2 regions of the Halalkalibacter flavus genome follow, and region 1 is predicted to be linked to the other one. Evidence: a T-box and tRNA genes for the amino acid it is inferred to sense, from the RefSeq annotation. Region 1 holds a T-box; the other holds one or more tRNA genes.
The links. The T-box of region 1 lies ahead of alaS (alanine--tRNA ligase). A T-box ahead of a tRNA ligase gene usually reads a tRNA of that ligase, here a tRNA-Ala.
Positions count from the first base shown of each region.

Region 2: it has a tRNA-Ala gene. The T-box ahead of alaS (alanine--tRNA ligase) is inferred to sense a tRNA for this amino acid. The anticodon was not compared.

Region 1 is NZ_JAWRVK010000030.1:39,404-46,426, forward strand. Features, by position in the region: gene mltG (endolytic transglycosylase MltG) at 38-1,189, opposite strand; gene SAY88_RS17590 (DUF1292 domain-containing protein) at 1,299-1,589, opposite strand; gene ruvX (Holliday junction resolvase RuvX) at 1,621-2,037, opposite strand; gene SAY88_RS17600 (IreB family regulatory phosphoprotein) at 2,034-2,306, opposite strand; gene alaS (alanine--tRNA ligase) at 2,403-5,042, opposite strand; T-box leader at 5,102-5,308, opposite strand; gene SAY88_RS17610 (AI-2E family transporter) at 5,404-6,462, opposite strand; gene SAY88_RS17615 (hypothetical protein) at 6,618-6,806, opposite strand.
Region 2 is NZ_JAWRVK010000049.1:10,717-17,739, reverse strand. Features, by position in the region: gene SAY88_RS21595 (DUF378 domain-containing protein) at 1-176, opposite strand, end outside; partial or broken gene SAY88_RS21590 (iron-containing alcohol dehydrogenase) at 373-1,178, shown strand; gene SAY88_RS21585 (glucose-6-phosphate isomerase) at 1,359-2,708, shown strand; gene SAY88_RS21580 (YugN-like family protein) at 3,014-3,436, shown strand; gene SAY88_RS21575 (potassium channel family protein) at 3,420-4,430, opposite strand; gene SAY88_RS21570 (hypothetical protein) at 4,544-4,699, shown strand; tRNA gene SAY88_RS21565 (tRNA-Ala) at 4,758-4,833, shown strand; gene SAY88_RS21560 (hypothetical protein) at 5,014-5,328, shown strand; gene fumC (class II fumarate hydratase) at 5,779-7,023, shown strand, end outside.

The DNA.
Region 1 (7,023 bases):
ACTTGAACACATCCCCCTTAAAAAATCCATGATCATTCTATTCTTCTTTAGTCTCTGTGGACTGGCCTTCAACCCATTCATTACGGTATCTTTGATGAGTACGGTTATGCTCTTCATACGTTTCGTTATAAATGACTTCTCCATTAAAACGAGCATAGAAGAACAAGTAATCTGTCTCTTCAGGATTCAAAGCAGCTCTAATTGAATCCTTACCTGGGTTAGCAATAGGGCCTATAGGGATTCCTACATAACGATACGTGTTATAAGGTGAATCAACCTCTAACGCAGCATAGCTTGTCATATATAGGTGCTCACCGAGTGCATAAGAAACAGTTGGGTCTACTTGAAGCCTCATGTCCCTATCTAAACGATTGTACAACACTCCTGAAATCAGATAGCGATCCTCTGACTTCTGAGCTTCCCGTTCAATAATCGATGCAAGCGTTAAAATTTCATGAGCACTGTATTCACTTTGTTCAAGCTCAGTAGAAAATTCTTCTAGCACACTCTGTGTCCCACTAAGCATGGCTTCTACTATTGATTGGATAGAAGGGTTCTCTTCCATAAAGTCATAACGTGCAGGGAACAAATAGCCTTCTAATGCATAACGAATGTCCTCTTTTAAAATGTCTTCTGTTAACATTGAGTATTGATCAATTAGCTCTTCTATATACTCTTGATCGGTTAAAACTTCCATTACTTCTTCTTCGCTATGATCCGTTTCACGGGCGATAATCTCAGCAACATCTTCAAGCCATCTCCCTTCAGGTACTGTGAAAACCAACTCAGGTTCTTGTAGTACCCTTCCTTCTTTCAATTCCGCAATAATATCATCCATTGTCATCGCAGTTGAAAGAGCATAGTCTCCAGCTTGAAACCCTGATTCGTTTTTATACCGAACATAATATCGAAACATTGTTCCACTTCTAACAAGTCCCTCTTCCTCTAATATGGTTCCAATCTGGTTCGCAGTTGATCCAATGGGAATAGTAACTTGAATTTCCTCTGGGTTATCTGAATCAACAGGACCCAGCACATTGGTCACGTAAAAATAAGAAATAATTAATGTAATGATACCTATCAAAAATAAACCAATTAAACTAAAAAAGACGATTTTCCTCACAACTCGTGCCTGAGAAACTCGCTCTTCATACAATTCATTTCGTGGTTTTTCGTTGGAATTAGACATCATTCTCCTCCTTCCACCGTCTTATTATACTACATTTCGACGAAAGTTAAAGAGAAAAAGCAGTACCCTGGTCTTGGGTACTGCTTTTTCTCGAAAAAAATATCTTTTGTTACTCCTCATCTTCAGGCTGAAACGTATTTAACATCTCTTCAACCATTTCCCACTCTTCATCTGTTTCCACTGGGAATAAAGCAATATCGTCTTCTTCGCCTTCACGATCTTCATAGCGGAAAGCAAAAACTTCCACTTCTTCTTCATCGTCTTCATCCGCACCAACAGGCGTCACTAAAATATATGACTTCTCTGTTGCATCAACATGAAACCTGAATAACTCATCAAAAAGATGCTCGTCCCCATTCTCATCAGGGATTACAATTCGTTCTTTTTCTTGTTCTGTCATTATGTTTGCACCTCTTGTAATTAGTTAGGTTCTAACCTTTATGGTCAAGATACCCTTGTAAAATCATGACCGCAGCCATTTTATCAATGACTTGCTTTCTTTTTTTACGACTCACATCTGCAGAGATGAGCATTCTTTCTGCAGCAACAGTCGTTAAACGCTCATCCCACATCTTTATCGTGCACGAAACATGATTACTTAATGTATCAGCAAACAATTGACTTCGTTCACCACTAGGACCAATCGATCCGTTCATATTTTTGGGCAATCCTATTACAATTGTGTCGACGCCATGTTCTTTAACAAGGTTGGCAATGGCTTCAAAGTCCTTGTCTTCTTCATCTTCTTCACGTCTAAGAGTCGTTAACCCTTGTGCAGTCCACCCGAGTTCATCACTTAAAGCGACTCCTATCGTTTTAGTTCCAACATCTAATCCGAGTGCTCTCATCCATTCTCCTTACGGTGCTGTGATAAATAGGATTTTACTAACTCTTCAATTAGTTCATCACGTTCTAGCTTACGAATGAGTGTCCGCGCGTCCTTGTGACGCGGAATATACGCAGGATCTCCTGAAAGTAAATAGCCAACAATTTGGTTAATGGGGTTATAGCCTTTCTCCTCTAGTGACTCATATACAGAAAGGAGCACCTCTTGGACATCAACATCAACCGTGTCATCATGAAAATTAAATTGCATCGTTTTGTCCATAGAGCTCATCACAAACACCTCTTTCATTCATTGCTGTCAGACAAAATTCTTCATAGATCTTGTCCGACAGCTTGTCTATTTCCATTGTACACCATTAAAGTACAATTAGGAAATTGTATTTACATATTCTTCTACAAATGCTAGAGCTGCCTCTAGCTGCGCCGGATTTTTTCCACCTGCTTGCGCCATATCTGGACGGCCACCACCGCCTCCGCCACAGCGGGTCGCCACTTCTTTTACTAATTTCCCAGCGTGGAATCCTTTATCTAGCAGATCCTTTGTAACACCAGCTACAATGTTAACTTTATCACCAGATACCGCGCCTAAGACAATGATTCCAGACGACAAATCTTGTTTTAATGTGTCAACAATCCCACGTAACCCATCCATATCTGCTGCATCGACTTTCTTTGTTAATACTGTAACCCCGTTTATTTCGACCGCTTCATTAACGAGATTCCCAGCTTCCATATTACCCAATTTTGCTGTTAATGATTCATTTTCTCGTTGTAAATCACGAATTTGTTGTTGTGTTGCTTCTACCCTAGCAGGAACATCTTGAACTCGTTTCACTTTTAAGTTCGCTGCAACATCCTTTAACAATTGAATTTGTCCATTCATATGCTCATAGGCACCCTTACCGGTAACTGCCTCAATACGGCGTACCCCTGCACCAATACCTGATTCCGAAACTAACTTAAACAAACCAATTTCAGCTGTGTTGCGAACGTGACAGCCTCCGCAAAGCTCTAAGCTATAATCTCCTACTTTTACAACACGAACCGTTTCTCCATATTTTTCACCGAATAAAGCCATGGCACCCATTTCTTTGGCTTCGTCTAATTTCTTAAGAGAAATGTCTACAGTAAGTGCATTCCATATTTGCTCATTTACAATTTCTTCTACTCTTGTCATTTCTTCAGGTGTTACTTGACCAAAGTGAGAGAAATCAAAGCGCAAGCGGTCTTCAGAAACTAACGACCCGGCCTGGTTAACATGTGCACCAAGAACGTCTTTTAAAGCTTGGTGTAATAAATGAGTAGCCGTATGGTTTTTAACAATGGAAATTCTCTCTGTTTCTTCAACAATACTTGTAACATTTGTTCCTTTTTCAAGCACTCCCTCTATTATTTGAACGGTATGAAGGTGTTGACCATTTGGTGCTTTTGTTACAGCCTTGACCTCTGCAAAAAGATTTTCACCACGGATTGTTCCTGTATCTGCTACTTGTCCTCCACTTTCCGCATAAAAAGGCGTTTCATTTAAAATGATTTGTGCTGTATTTCCAGCTGAGACGATGTCCGTTAATTCTTTTTCAAAAACAATCACTTCCACTTTCGACTCAGATTTCAATTGGTCATATCCAACAAATGTACTTTCAGTCGTAATTTGTCCAAGCACTTCATCTTGAACTTGCATAGAACCGGATTCTTGACGCGCTGAACGAGCACGTTCACGTTGACCTTCCATTTCACGCTCAAAGCCTTCACGATCAATATCTAATCCTTTTTCTTGAACGTATTCTTCTGTTAAATCAACCGGAAAACCGTACGTATCATATAAGCGGAATACATCTGCTCCATCAATGACTTTCTTTCCTGACTGAGCAGCATCATTAAGAACCTTTTCAAGGATTGACAACCCTTCATTTAACGTTTCATGGAAGCGTTCCTCTTCATTTTTCATTACTTTTTGAACAAACTCTGTTTTCTCTTTAACTTCTGGGTAGAAATCTACCATAATTTCTCCAACAACCGGTACAAGTTCATACATAAATGGTCTGTGGATCGAAATTAGTTTTGCATAACGAACCGCACGGCGCAATAACCTTCTAAGAACATAGCCACGACCTTCATTTGATGGGAGTGCCCCATCCGCTACAGCAAATGTTACCGTACGCACATGATCAGCTATTACTTTAAATGCGACATCCGTTTCTTTATCTTTCCCATATTTCAGCCCAGAAATTTCTTCTGTCGCTTGTATAATCGGCAGAAATAAATCTGTCTCAAAGTTTGTAGGTGTATCTTGAATAACGGAAACCATTCGCTCAAGGCCCATACCCGTATCAATATTCTTCTTTGGAAGTGGTGTATAGCTTCCATCTGGGTTGTGGTTAAATTGAGAGAACACAAGGTTCCATACTTCTAAATAACGTTCATTTTCTCCACCAGGATAAAGTTCAGGATCTGTTTCATCATTTCCATAACTTGGTCCACGATCGTAGAATATTTCCGTATTCGGTCCACTTGGTCCTTCGCCAATATCCCAGAAGTTCCCCTCTAGTCGAATGATACGTTCTTCTGGAATACAAATTTTTTCTTTCCAATAATCATAAGCTTCATTATCTTCAGGATGAACCGTTACAGATAATTTCTCTGGATCAAAGCCAACCCATTTTTCACTCGTTAAAAACTCCCACGCCCACTCAATTGCTTCTTCCTTAAAATAATCACCAATCGAAAAATTACCAAGCATTTCAAAAAACGTGTGATGACGCGCTGTCTTCCCTACATTTTCAATGTCATTTGTACGGATTGACTTTTGCGCATTCGTAATTCGTGGATTTTCAGGAATAACTCGTCCATCAAAATATTTCTTTAATGTAGCTACACCACTATTAATCCAAAGCAAGGAAGGATCTTCATGTGGTACTAAAGAAGCACTTGGTTCAATGTCATGCCCTTTTTCTTTGAAAAAGTCTAAATACATTTGTCTAACTTGAGCAGATGTTAGTTTTTTCATTTTGGTCTCTCCTTATTATGTAAATGGTTTTTTAAACAAATAAAAAAACCCCAATCCCAAAAAGGGACGAGAGTTTATCACGCGGTACCACCCTAATTATAGACATAACCATTGTCTATCACTTAAACACCTTAACGCGGCTTAACGTCAGAGATTATCTGCACTCAGGAGTAGCCTTCTGAAGCCCTTCACACAGTGTACTTTCAGCCAAGGTACACCTCTCTATAGAGTGGTCTGCTTCATACTCGTTCCTTCAACGTTTTATTAATGTAAAAAAAGGGTTCAAACAAGAGAAATGTTGTCATCGTTATTAAAACCTCTATATGATGCCCTTCTATTATAGAAATCCAACATTCAAATGTCAATCTTTCATAAAATGAAAACGTATATGCAACAAAGTAACTTTTCCAATCGCTAAAATAGGTACGGCAACTAACATTCCTAGAAAGCCACCTACTTCGACCCCAACTAAGAGAGCAAGAATGATTAATGCAGGGTGCAGATGTAATGTCTTTCCTACAATGACTGGTGAAAGGATATTTCCTTCAATTTGCTGAATCACAAAGATTAAGATTATTGTTGTAATCCCCAATTGCCAAGATTGCAAAAATGCAATAATAACAGCTGGGACCGCCCCAATAAATGGTCCAAAGTAAGGAATTAAGTCCATCGCTCCCATGAACAAACCTAGTAAAATTGGATAAGGAACCCCGAGCAACCATAAACCAAATGTAGAAATAACAAATACAGATAATGACACTAACAACTGTCCACGGATGTAACTTCCAAACGTGTGGTCAACGTCTTTAATATATTTCTTTAGTGCCTCTCTCCATTTTCTAGGTGTTATATACCAAGATATCCTTCGAATTAAGTCGTGATCCTTTAAGAAGAAAAAAACAAGGAAAGGGATAACGATAAAAGAAAACATTGATTTTATAAGGAAAAGTACTGCACTCTCAATCTGATCAAACGCACTTTCTCCCATTTGAACAAGCTGTACTCTCCACTCCTGTGTTTGGGCTTGTAACGGTGCAGGAAGAGTCCTAATGTAGCTTTGGAGTCTCTCTGTTTCTCTCTCTATCTCACGAATTTGTGCTGGTATTGTTTCAAAAGCATGTTGAATCTGTTTAATAAATGACGGAAGCCCTATCGTTAAAAGAAATCCTAATATAAACACAATTAAAAAGAAAATAATTAAGACAGCAAACGGTCGTGATAATCCAGAATCATGCATCCGTTCTACTAAAGGGTGAAGTAAATAAGTAAGAAGCACAGCAATCCCAACCGGTAACGCGAGCGCTCTAAACATTGCCCCAATCGGAGATAACAATGGTGCTAGCTGAACGAACATATAGATGATTAGTAGTGTAAGTAACGTGAAAATAAGGCGATACATCCACTTCTTCTCGTTTTCCATCGTATACACCCCCAACCTTTATCTTGTGCAAGCATTTTATATCCATACAACCTGCACGCATAAAAAAAGAGAGCTAACTTTACCTAAAGTTGATTAGGTTCGTACACCCCTCCTTTTTCTTCTATTTCGACGTTCTCGTTTTCATGTTTGTTAGGCTACATTCCGATTTGAAGATCTTCGTCTTCGAACAAATCATCCAACGAGCTTAATGAACCATCTTCTTCCACTTGGTGCATCGATAATCTTCCTTTTAATAAACTCATCTCTACAAAACAGTTCCAGCAATAATATTGGTTTGTACCGATCTTTCCGATATCTTTGCTCTTACAATTTGGACAATGCATGGTCAAAAGACTCCCTTCTATTCTAGAGGCCACTGAAAAAGGTTTTCCTTTTTTCAGCGCCCTCCGTTTTTTCTTTTTTCAGTAGCCCCTTACTATAAGCGTTACCAATGTTATTGATTAAACCTACCTATAAGTCGTTATCATAGCAGGCCCCATCATCGCGCAAAGCCAATGCAAGTTTTAACAGGTACTAAAAAAAGAGAAATTGCCTTTTACA
Region 2 (7,023 bases), on a different contig from region 1:
ATTGATATACAATATAGACCTGCTAAACCAACTAGGGCATAGATTACACGTGAGAAAGCTGCTGCCTGACCACCGAAAATGGCTGCAACAAGGTCAAAACGGAAGAACCCGATTAGTCCCCAGTTAATTGCACCAATAATCGCTAATACTAATGCTGTACGTTGAATACCGCTCACATTATTCACCTCCAGTTATGGTTATAGACATTTAATAAATGTCACGACAATTTAAAAATTGTCTTACACAACTCCATTTGTTGTGTTTCACCCTTTAGAATGTGAAAATCAAATAGAATTATGCAAAGCAACAAGTGCCAATCGTTTACAATTGCTTCTCACTTGGTAATAATGGAGGGGAATAGGAGGAGATAGTATGGAACCATTTGTTTTTAACAATCCGACAAAACTAATTTTTGGAAAAGGTTAAAATGAGGCATTAGCAAATGAAGTGAAAAACTACGGCAAAAAGGTGCTTCTTGTTTATGGTGGTGGAAGTATTAAACGGAATGGTTTATATGATTTTGTCTTACAACAATTAAATGAAGCAGAAATGCAAGTAACAGAGTTAGCGGGGGTCGAGCCAAACCCAAGATTAACAACGGTAAGAAAAGGAATTGACGCTTGCAGAGAAAATGGAATAGATCTTGTCTTAGCAGTAGGTGGAGGAAGTGTTATCGATGCTTCAAAGGCAATTGCAGTTGGTGCGAAATCAGAAGCGGATATTTGGGATATTATTAAAAAGACAGCTCAACCAACAGACGCCTTGCCCCTTGGTACAATTTTAACATTAGCTGCGACAGGCTCAGAAATGAATGCTGGGTCCGTTATCACTAATTGGGAAACGAATGAAAAATTAGGTTGGGAGGGTTAGCGATTTTATTCCCACATTGGTTACGTTACACAATAGATGAAAAAATTAGTCGTCATGTGCAACTTGCAACCCGTGTCCTAGGTGTAGATCAAAACGGTAAATCAGATAAAGAGATTGCTCTTGAAGGGATTGAAAAATTATCATCATTCTGGACTTCTTTAGGTGCTCCAAACCGTTTAGCGGATTACGATATAGATGATAGTCAGATTGAAAAAATGTCGACGCTTGCTTCAAATCGTGGGAAGTTTGGAAACTTTAAGCCTTTAGATAAAGAAGATGTAACAAGCATATTAACTGCTGCACTATAAAATTCTATAAAGAACATTTTTAGCTCCGAGGAGAGGCTTTTTTCCTTGGAGTTCCCGATTATCTTTACGAAATTGTTAAATATATCATATTTCTTAATTTTCTTTATATTGAGTGCTTGATTCTTTCTAAAGCTTTAGATAAAGTGAAAGAGAATAAGATTACAGTATGGAGGCTGAAAGATGGAAAAAGTACGTTTCGACTATACAAAAGCATTGACGTTTTTTAATCAACATGAAGTTGATTACATGCAAGATGCTGTAGCAGCTGCGCATGAAGCATTACATAATAAAAGTGGAGCTGGTAGTGACTTCTTGGGTTGGATCGATCTTCCGAAAAATTATGATCGTGAAGAGTTTTCACGTATCCAAGCAGCTGCTGAAAAAATCCAAAGTGATTCTGATGTATTACTCGTTATTGGAATTGGCGGTTCTTATTTAGGAGCACGTGCTGCGATTGAAGCTTTAAACCATTCATTCTATAATAACCTTTCAAAAGAAGAGCGTAAAACGCCGCAAGTTTTCTTTGTTGGACAAAACATTAGTTCAACTTATGTGAAAGATTTACTAGCTCTTATTGAAGGAAAAGATGTTTCAGTTAATGTTATCTCGAAATCAGGTACAACAACAGAACCAGCTATTGCATTCCGTATTTTCCGTGATTATTTAGAAAAGAAATATGGAGTAGAAGAAGCTCGTAAGCGTATTTATGCTACAACTGACCGTGCAAAAGGAGCTCTTAAAACGCTTGCTACAGAAGAAGGGTACGAAACATTTGTCGTTCCAGATGATGTTGGTGGCCGTTTCTCTGTGTTAACTGCTGTTGGTTTGCTTCCAATTGCAGTAAGCGGTTTAGATATCGAAACAATGATGAAAGGTGCAGAAGCAGCAAGTGAGGACTTCTCTAATCCAAATTTAGCTGAAAATGAATCGTATCAATATGCGGTTGTTCGTAATGCCCTTTATAACAAAGGAAAAACAATCGAATTAATGGTGAACTACGAGCCTTCTCTTCACTTTGTTTCAGAATGGTGGAAGCAATTATTTGGCGAAAGTGAAGGGAAAGATGGCAAAGGAATTTATCCTGCGTCTGTTGATTTCTCTACAGATCTTCATTCAATGGGGCAATATGTTCAAGATGGTCGCCGTGACCTTTTTGAAACGATTATTAACGTTGAAAACGTACGCGAGCATGTAACGATTGAGGAAGCAGCAAGTGATTTAGACGGCCTAAACTACCTAGCAGGTCAAACAATGGATTTTGTTAACAAAAAAGCGTTCCAAGGAACGATGCTTGCTCATACAGACGGAGGCGTACCTAACTTAATCGTCAACGTTCCTGAACTTAATGAGTACTACTTTGGATACCTTGTATACTTCTTTGAAAAAGCAGTGGGCATTAGTGGATACTTACTTGGTGTAAATCCATTTGACCAAGAGGGTGTAGAAGCATACAAGAAGAATATGTTTGCTCTATTAGGTAAACCTGGTTTTGAAAAAGAAAAAGCAGAGCTTGAAGCTCGCTTAAAATAAAGTGAAAAAGTTGCTGAGGTCTTAGCTCAGCAACTTTTTTATGTTCGTTTAAATAATCGTTTGTTTAAAAGGTAAAACCAAAAAGCAAGCCCGGCCTTTTACAAGAATCGGCATTGGCTCCGTGCGCCGTACGCCTTTTGAAAAAAGCACTCAAAAGGCTAAAAACAAAACGGCGGCTACGCTCAGTGCGAGAGAGATAAAGAAAAGGCAAGAGCAGCCTTTTCTTTATCTCTCTCATAAAAATGTCGTCCGTGGTGACACTATCTGTAGGTGAATTTTAGAACGTTTGTGAAAGGATGAGGGTAATGATTGCTCTTCAATCGACCGTTGAAGGTAAAGAAATGAAGCTAAAAGAATTAGAAGATAAATTAAAGCCATTAGGATATGATATTGGTGGCGGCTGGGAATATGACCATGGATACTTTGATTATAAGATTGACGAAGAGGATGGCTATACGTTTTTACGTCTTCCTTTTCGAGCAGTGGATGGAGAATTGGACCAACGAGGAGTGACGGTTCAATTAGGAACGCCATTCTTACTTAACCATAAGTATCAGGAAGGATTAGATGATAATCCCGATGTCTTTAATGGTTTGTTTCGAATGGCGTATAACAGTGCGATAAATCAATTTCAAGAGCCGGTCGATAAGGATTCAACTGTTGACCAAAAATATATGCCGACTGCAAAAAGTCTTGTGGAAGAATTGGAACTTACGTTGCTTTATTAGATTTAAGAACGATTAACTCATCATTTGGCTCAAGAAGCAAAGAGGAGTGCGGGTGAAATAATATTTGCCCGCTTCTTTTTAGTCCAATGATTAACATCTCTTCTTTATAAAAGAGAGGCAGTGTATCAATAAAAGATTTTCCAACAAGCTTCTCTGTAACTAATCTAAATTCTACTAAATTTTTCTCATTGTATTCAAGAAATTGATTTATAACATCGCTGGTTTGTTGATGTAGGAGATTTGATGTAAGTACGGATCCAGTTAGTGTTGTTGACTCCACGCACTTATCCGCTCCAGCTCTCTTTGCATTTGCGAGTTGTTCCTTTGTCAGAATTTCAACGGTAGTATAAACATCAGAGTTTTGTCCCTTAACGGCAAGTGTAGTTAGAATCGATCTTGCATCAGCAGTAAATTCACTACCTTGATGCTTTGCTGTAATAAGCACAGAGCGGGCTAGAGAAATATTTGCTTGTTTTAAGATAGCGTCTTCACTACTGTTTCCTTTTACAAAATGGACATTTTTAAGCTCTTTTGGGAGCTCATCTAACGTTTCATCTATTAAAACAATCTTTATATATGGTAGAGCTAGTTGGATGTTTTCAATTGATTGTCGGCTTCTTTCATTCCATCCAATGACAACAATGTGGTCTTTACCAATAAATGAGATGACACCTTCTTTTGCTGATTGATTAATGGAGACAGCTGCACCGGCAAAAGAAGTAACAAGCAACGTCATAAACCCAACTCCGACAAAAATTAAAACAATAGCTACAATTCTAGTAATTGTCGATTCCGGTACAAAATCTCCGTATCCTACTGTTGAGACGGTTACAAACGCCCACCAGATTCCCTCAAACCATGTAGAAAACCTCTCTGGTTCTAGCAAATGAACAAGTGCACCTGCAAGAACGCCTGAGCCAATTACGGCGAAAAGAAGCTTTACGACAAGTGGAACGTGTCCTAAAAGTGTTCGAATGAATAACCATTGTTGCATAAAGTTTCTCTCCTATTTACCAATTCATACTATACAGTATAGCCATTGGCTTGCCGTAGCAACCGTGACTCTGCTATGATTGTTTTGATATTTTATATGTAGGAGAGGCCGTTATGTCTACGATCGTATTTGCATTTTCAATCTTTTGTGGCTGGCTCATTTTTGATGTGGTCAAGCATAGAAAATTAACATTAGAAAGTTTAGTAAGCTCTTTGGTTATTGCTGTGGTAGCTGGTGTATTTTGGTGGATATTAGATTTAATTTTTTAACAAAATATGAGCTTGTCATTACGTATAGAAAATCTTATAATAAAAGAGTATTCTATATGGGGCATTAGCTCAGCTGGGAGAGCGCTTCGCTGGCAGCGAAGAGGTCATCGGTTCGATCCCGTTATGCTCCACCATACATATTAAAAAAGGGTGGACATACCCGTTTAATCAACGTTTCTAAGTCAGTGACTTGTGCGTTGATTTTTTTAATTCTAGGCAGAAACGACTTAAAGTCATTTTCCTATGATGTGTATAGAGGAAGACGGACGGCGATGGTCGAATTATATATGTAACAATCCCAGGAGGTGTCCGTCATGTTTCAAGTATCAGAACGTCAATTATATGCGTACCAACTATGCTATGAAATTGAACACCATCTTCGCGAAATAATCAATACATTCGATATTAGTGCCCTTAAATTGAAGTATCAAGCTTACAAAGATTTAGTCTACATTGCGACAAAGGTAACGTTTGTTATAACCGGGGAGAATGTCGATAAACTGATAAGGGCCAATACGGTAAGACAGAAGGTTAGCCGAATGCGTGACGTCACTGAAGAAGATATCACTATTTTAGAGGATTGCCGCAATAGTTTGCCGAGCGTGCCAAAAGTGAAGCGGATAAGTTAGTTGTGCTTTTGAAATCTTTATGGAATTCTGAATGAAGAACGATCATTTTATCATTTTATTATTTTATTATACGTACCAATTCGTTAAAATAACTGACGAAATGGTACGTATTTTAATTTAAATATAAACCTCTCAATCTCATATGTTCCAAGTATATCAAATCAAGTTGCTGGTCATAATGTTTGTACAAGCGATAAACATGATTTGGAGGGAGAACAATGAGTGACGGAGGAAAAGCAGTCGTCAGTGCAGCGTTGTGTATTTGTTTTTTAATAGGTGTACTAGTTTTTAATGTTGTTTCGTTCTAAGAAACTAGTAAATGCAATATTTTAATCAAACGTTTGTTCAACCTTTTTTTGACATTATAAAAACTAAAACGACAACATAGCCGGGTGATAAATTGAATATCGATGAAGATAGAAAGTTAGAAGAAAGCGAGGGGGATACAAAATGGACTATCGAATGGAGAAAGACACGATTGGTGAGATTCAAGTGTTAGCAAGTAAAAAGTGGGGCGCACAAACGCAGAGAAGTTGTGAAAACTTTGCCATTGGGATCGAACAGATGCCTATTGAAGTCATTCAAGCTTTTGCTATTTTAAAAAAGAGTGCAGCGTTGGTGAATCAAAAATTGAACACATTAAACGAAAGAAAAGCGGAAGCGATTATTCAGGCTGCAGATGAAATAATAAACGGGGACCTTGACGAACATTTTCCACTTAAGGTGTGGCAAACTGGAAGTGGTACACAATCGAATATGAATGTTAATGAAGTCATTGCAAATCGTGCGAACGAACTGTTAGAAGAACAGGATATTAAGGAACGGGTTCACCCAAATGATGATGTGAACATGTCACAAAGTTCAAATGATACGTTTCCAACTGCGATGCATATTGCTAGTTTTATTAAACTTGAAGATGAGTTGCTACCAGCCATTTCGAAACTAAAGAACACGCTTCGGAAAAAAACAGATCAGTTTAAAGATCTTGTGAAAATAGGAAGAACTCATCTTCAAGATGCAACCCCATTAACGTTAGGGCAAGAAATTAGTGGTTGGCATCGAATGTTAGAAAAAGACGAAAAGATGGTTAAAGACAGCATGGAGACGCTGAGAGAGTTAGCGATAGGCGGGACTGCTGTCGGGACTGGAATAAATGCTCATCCACAATTTGGAGAATCAGTTGCTACGGAAATAAGCAAGATAATAGGTCGAACATTCATAACTGCAAAAAATAAATTTCACGCTCTCACAAGTCATGATGAACTTGTGTACATACACGGTGCGTTAAAGGCGTTAGCAGCAGATCTTATGAAAATCGCCAATGATGTTAGGTGGCTGGCGAGTGGACCACGATCGGGTATTGGGGAGATCACAATTCCTGCTAATGAACCAGGGAGTTCAATTATGCCAGGGAAGGTAAACCCGACCCAAAGTGAAGCCCTAACGATGGTCGTTTGTCAGGTAATGGGGAACGATGCTTCCATTGGTTTTGCTGCAAGCCAGGGAAATTTCGAGCTTAATGTATTTAAACCGGTTATTATATATAACTTTCTCCAATCCATTCAATTACTCACAGATGCAATGAATTCATTTCATGATAAATGTGCTGTTGGGATTGAAGCAAATGTAGATGTAATCAAGCAAAAAGTAGAGCAATCTCTAATGTTAGTAACGGCGCTAAATCCACATATTGGT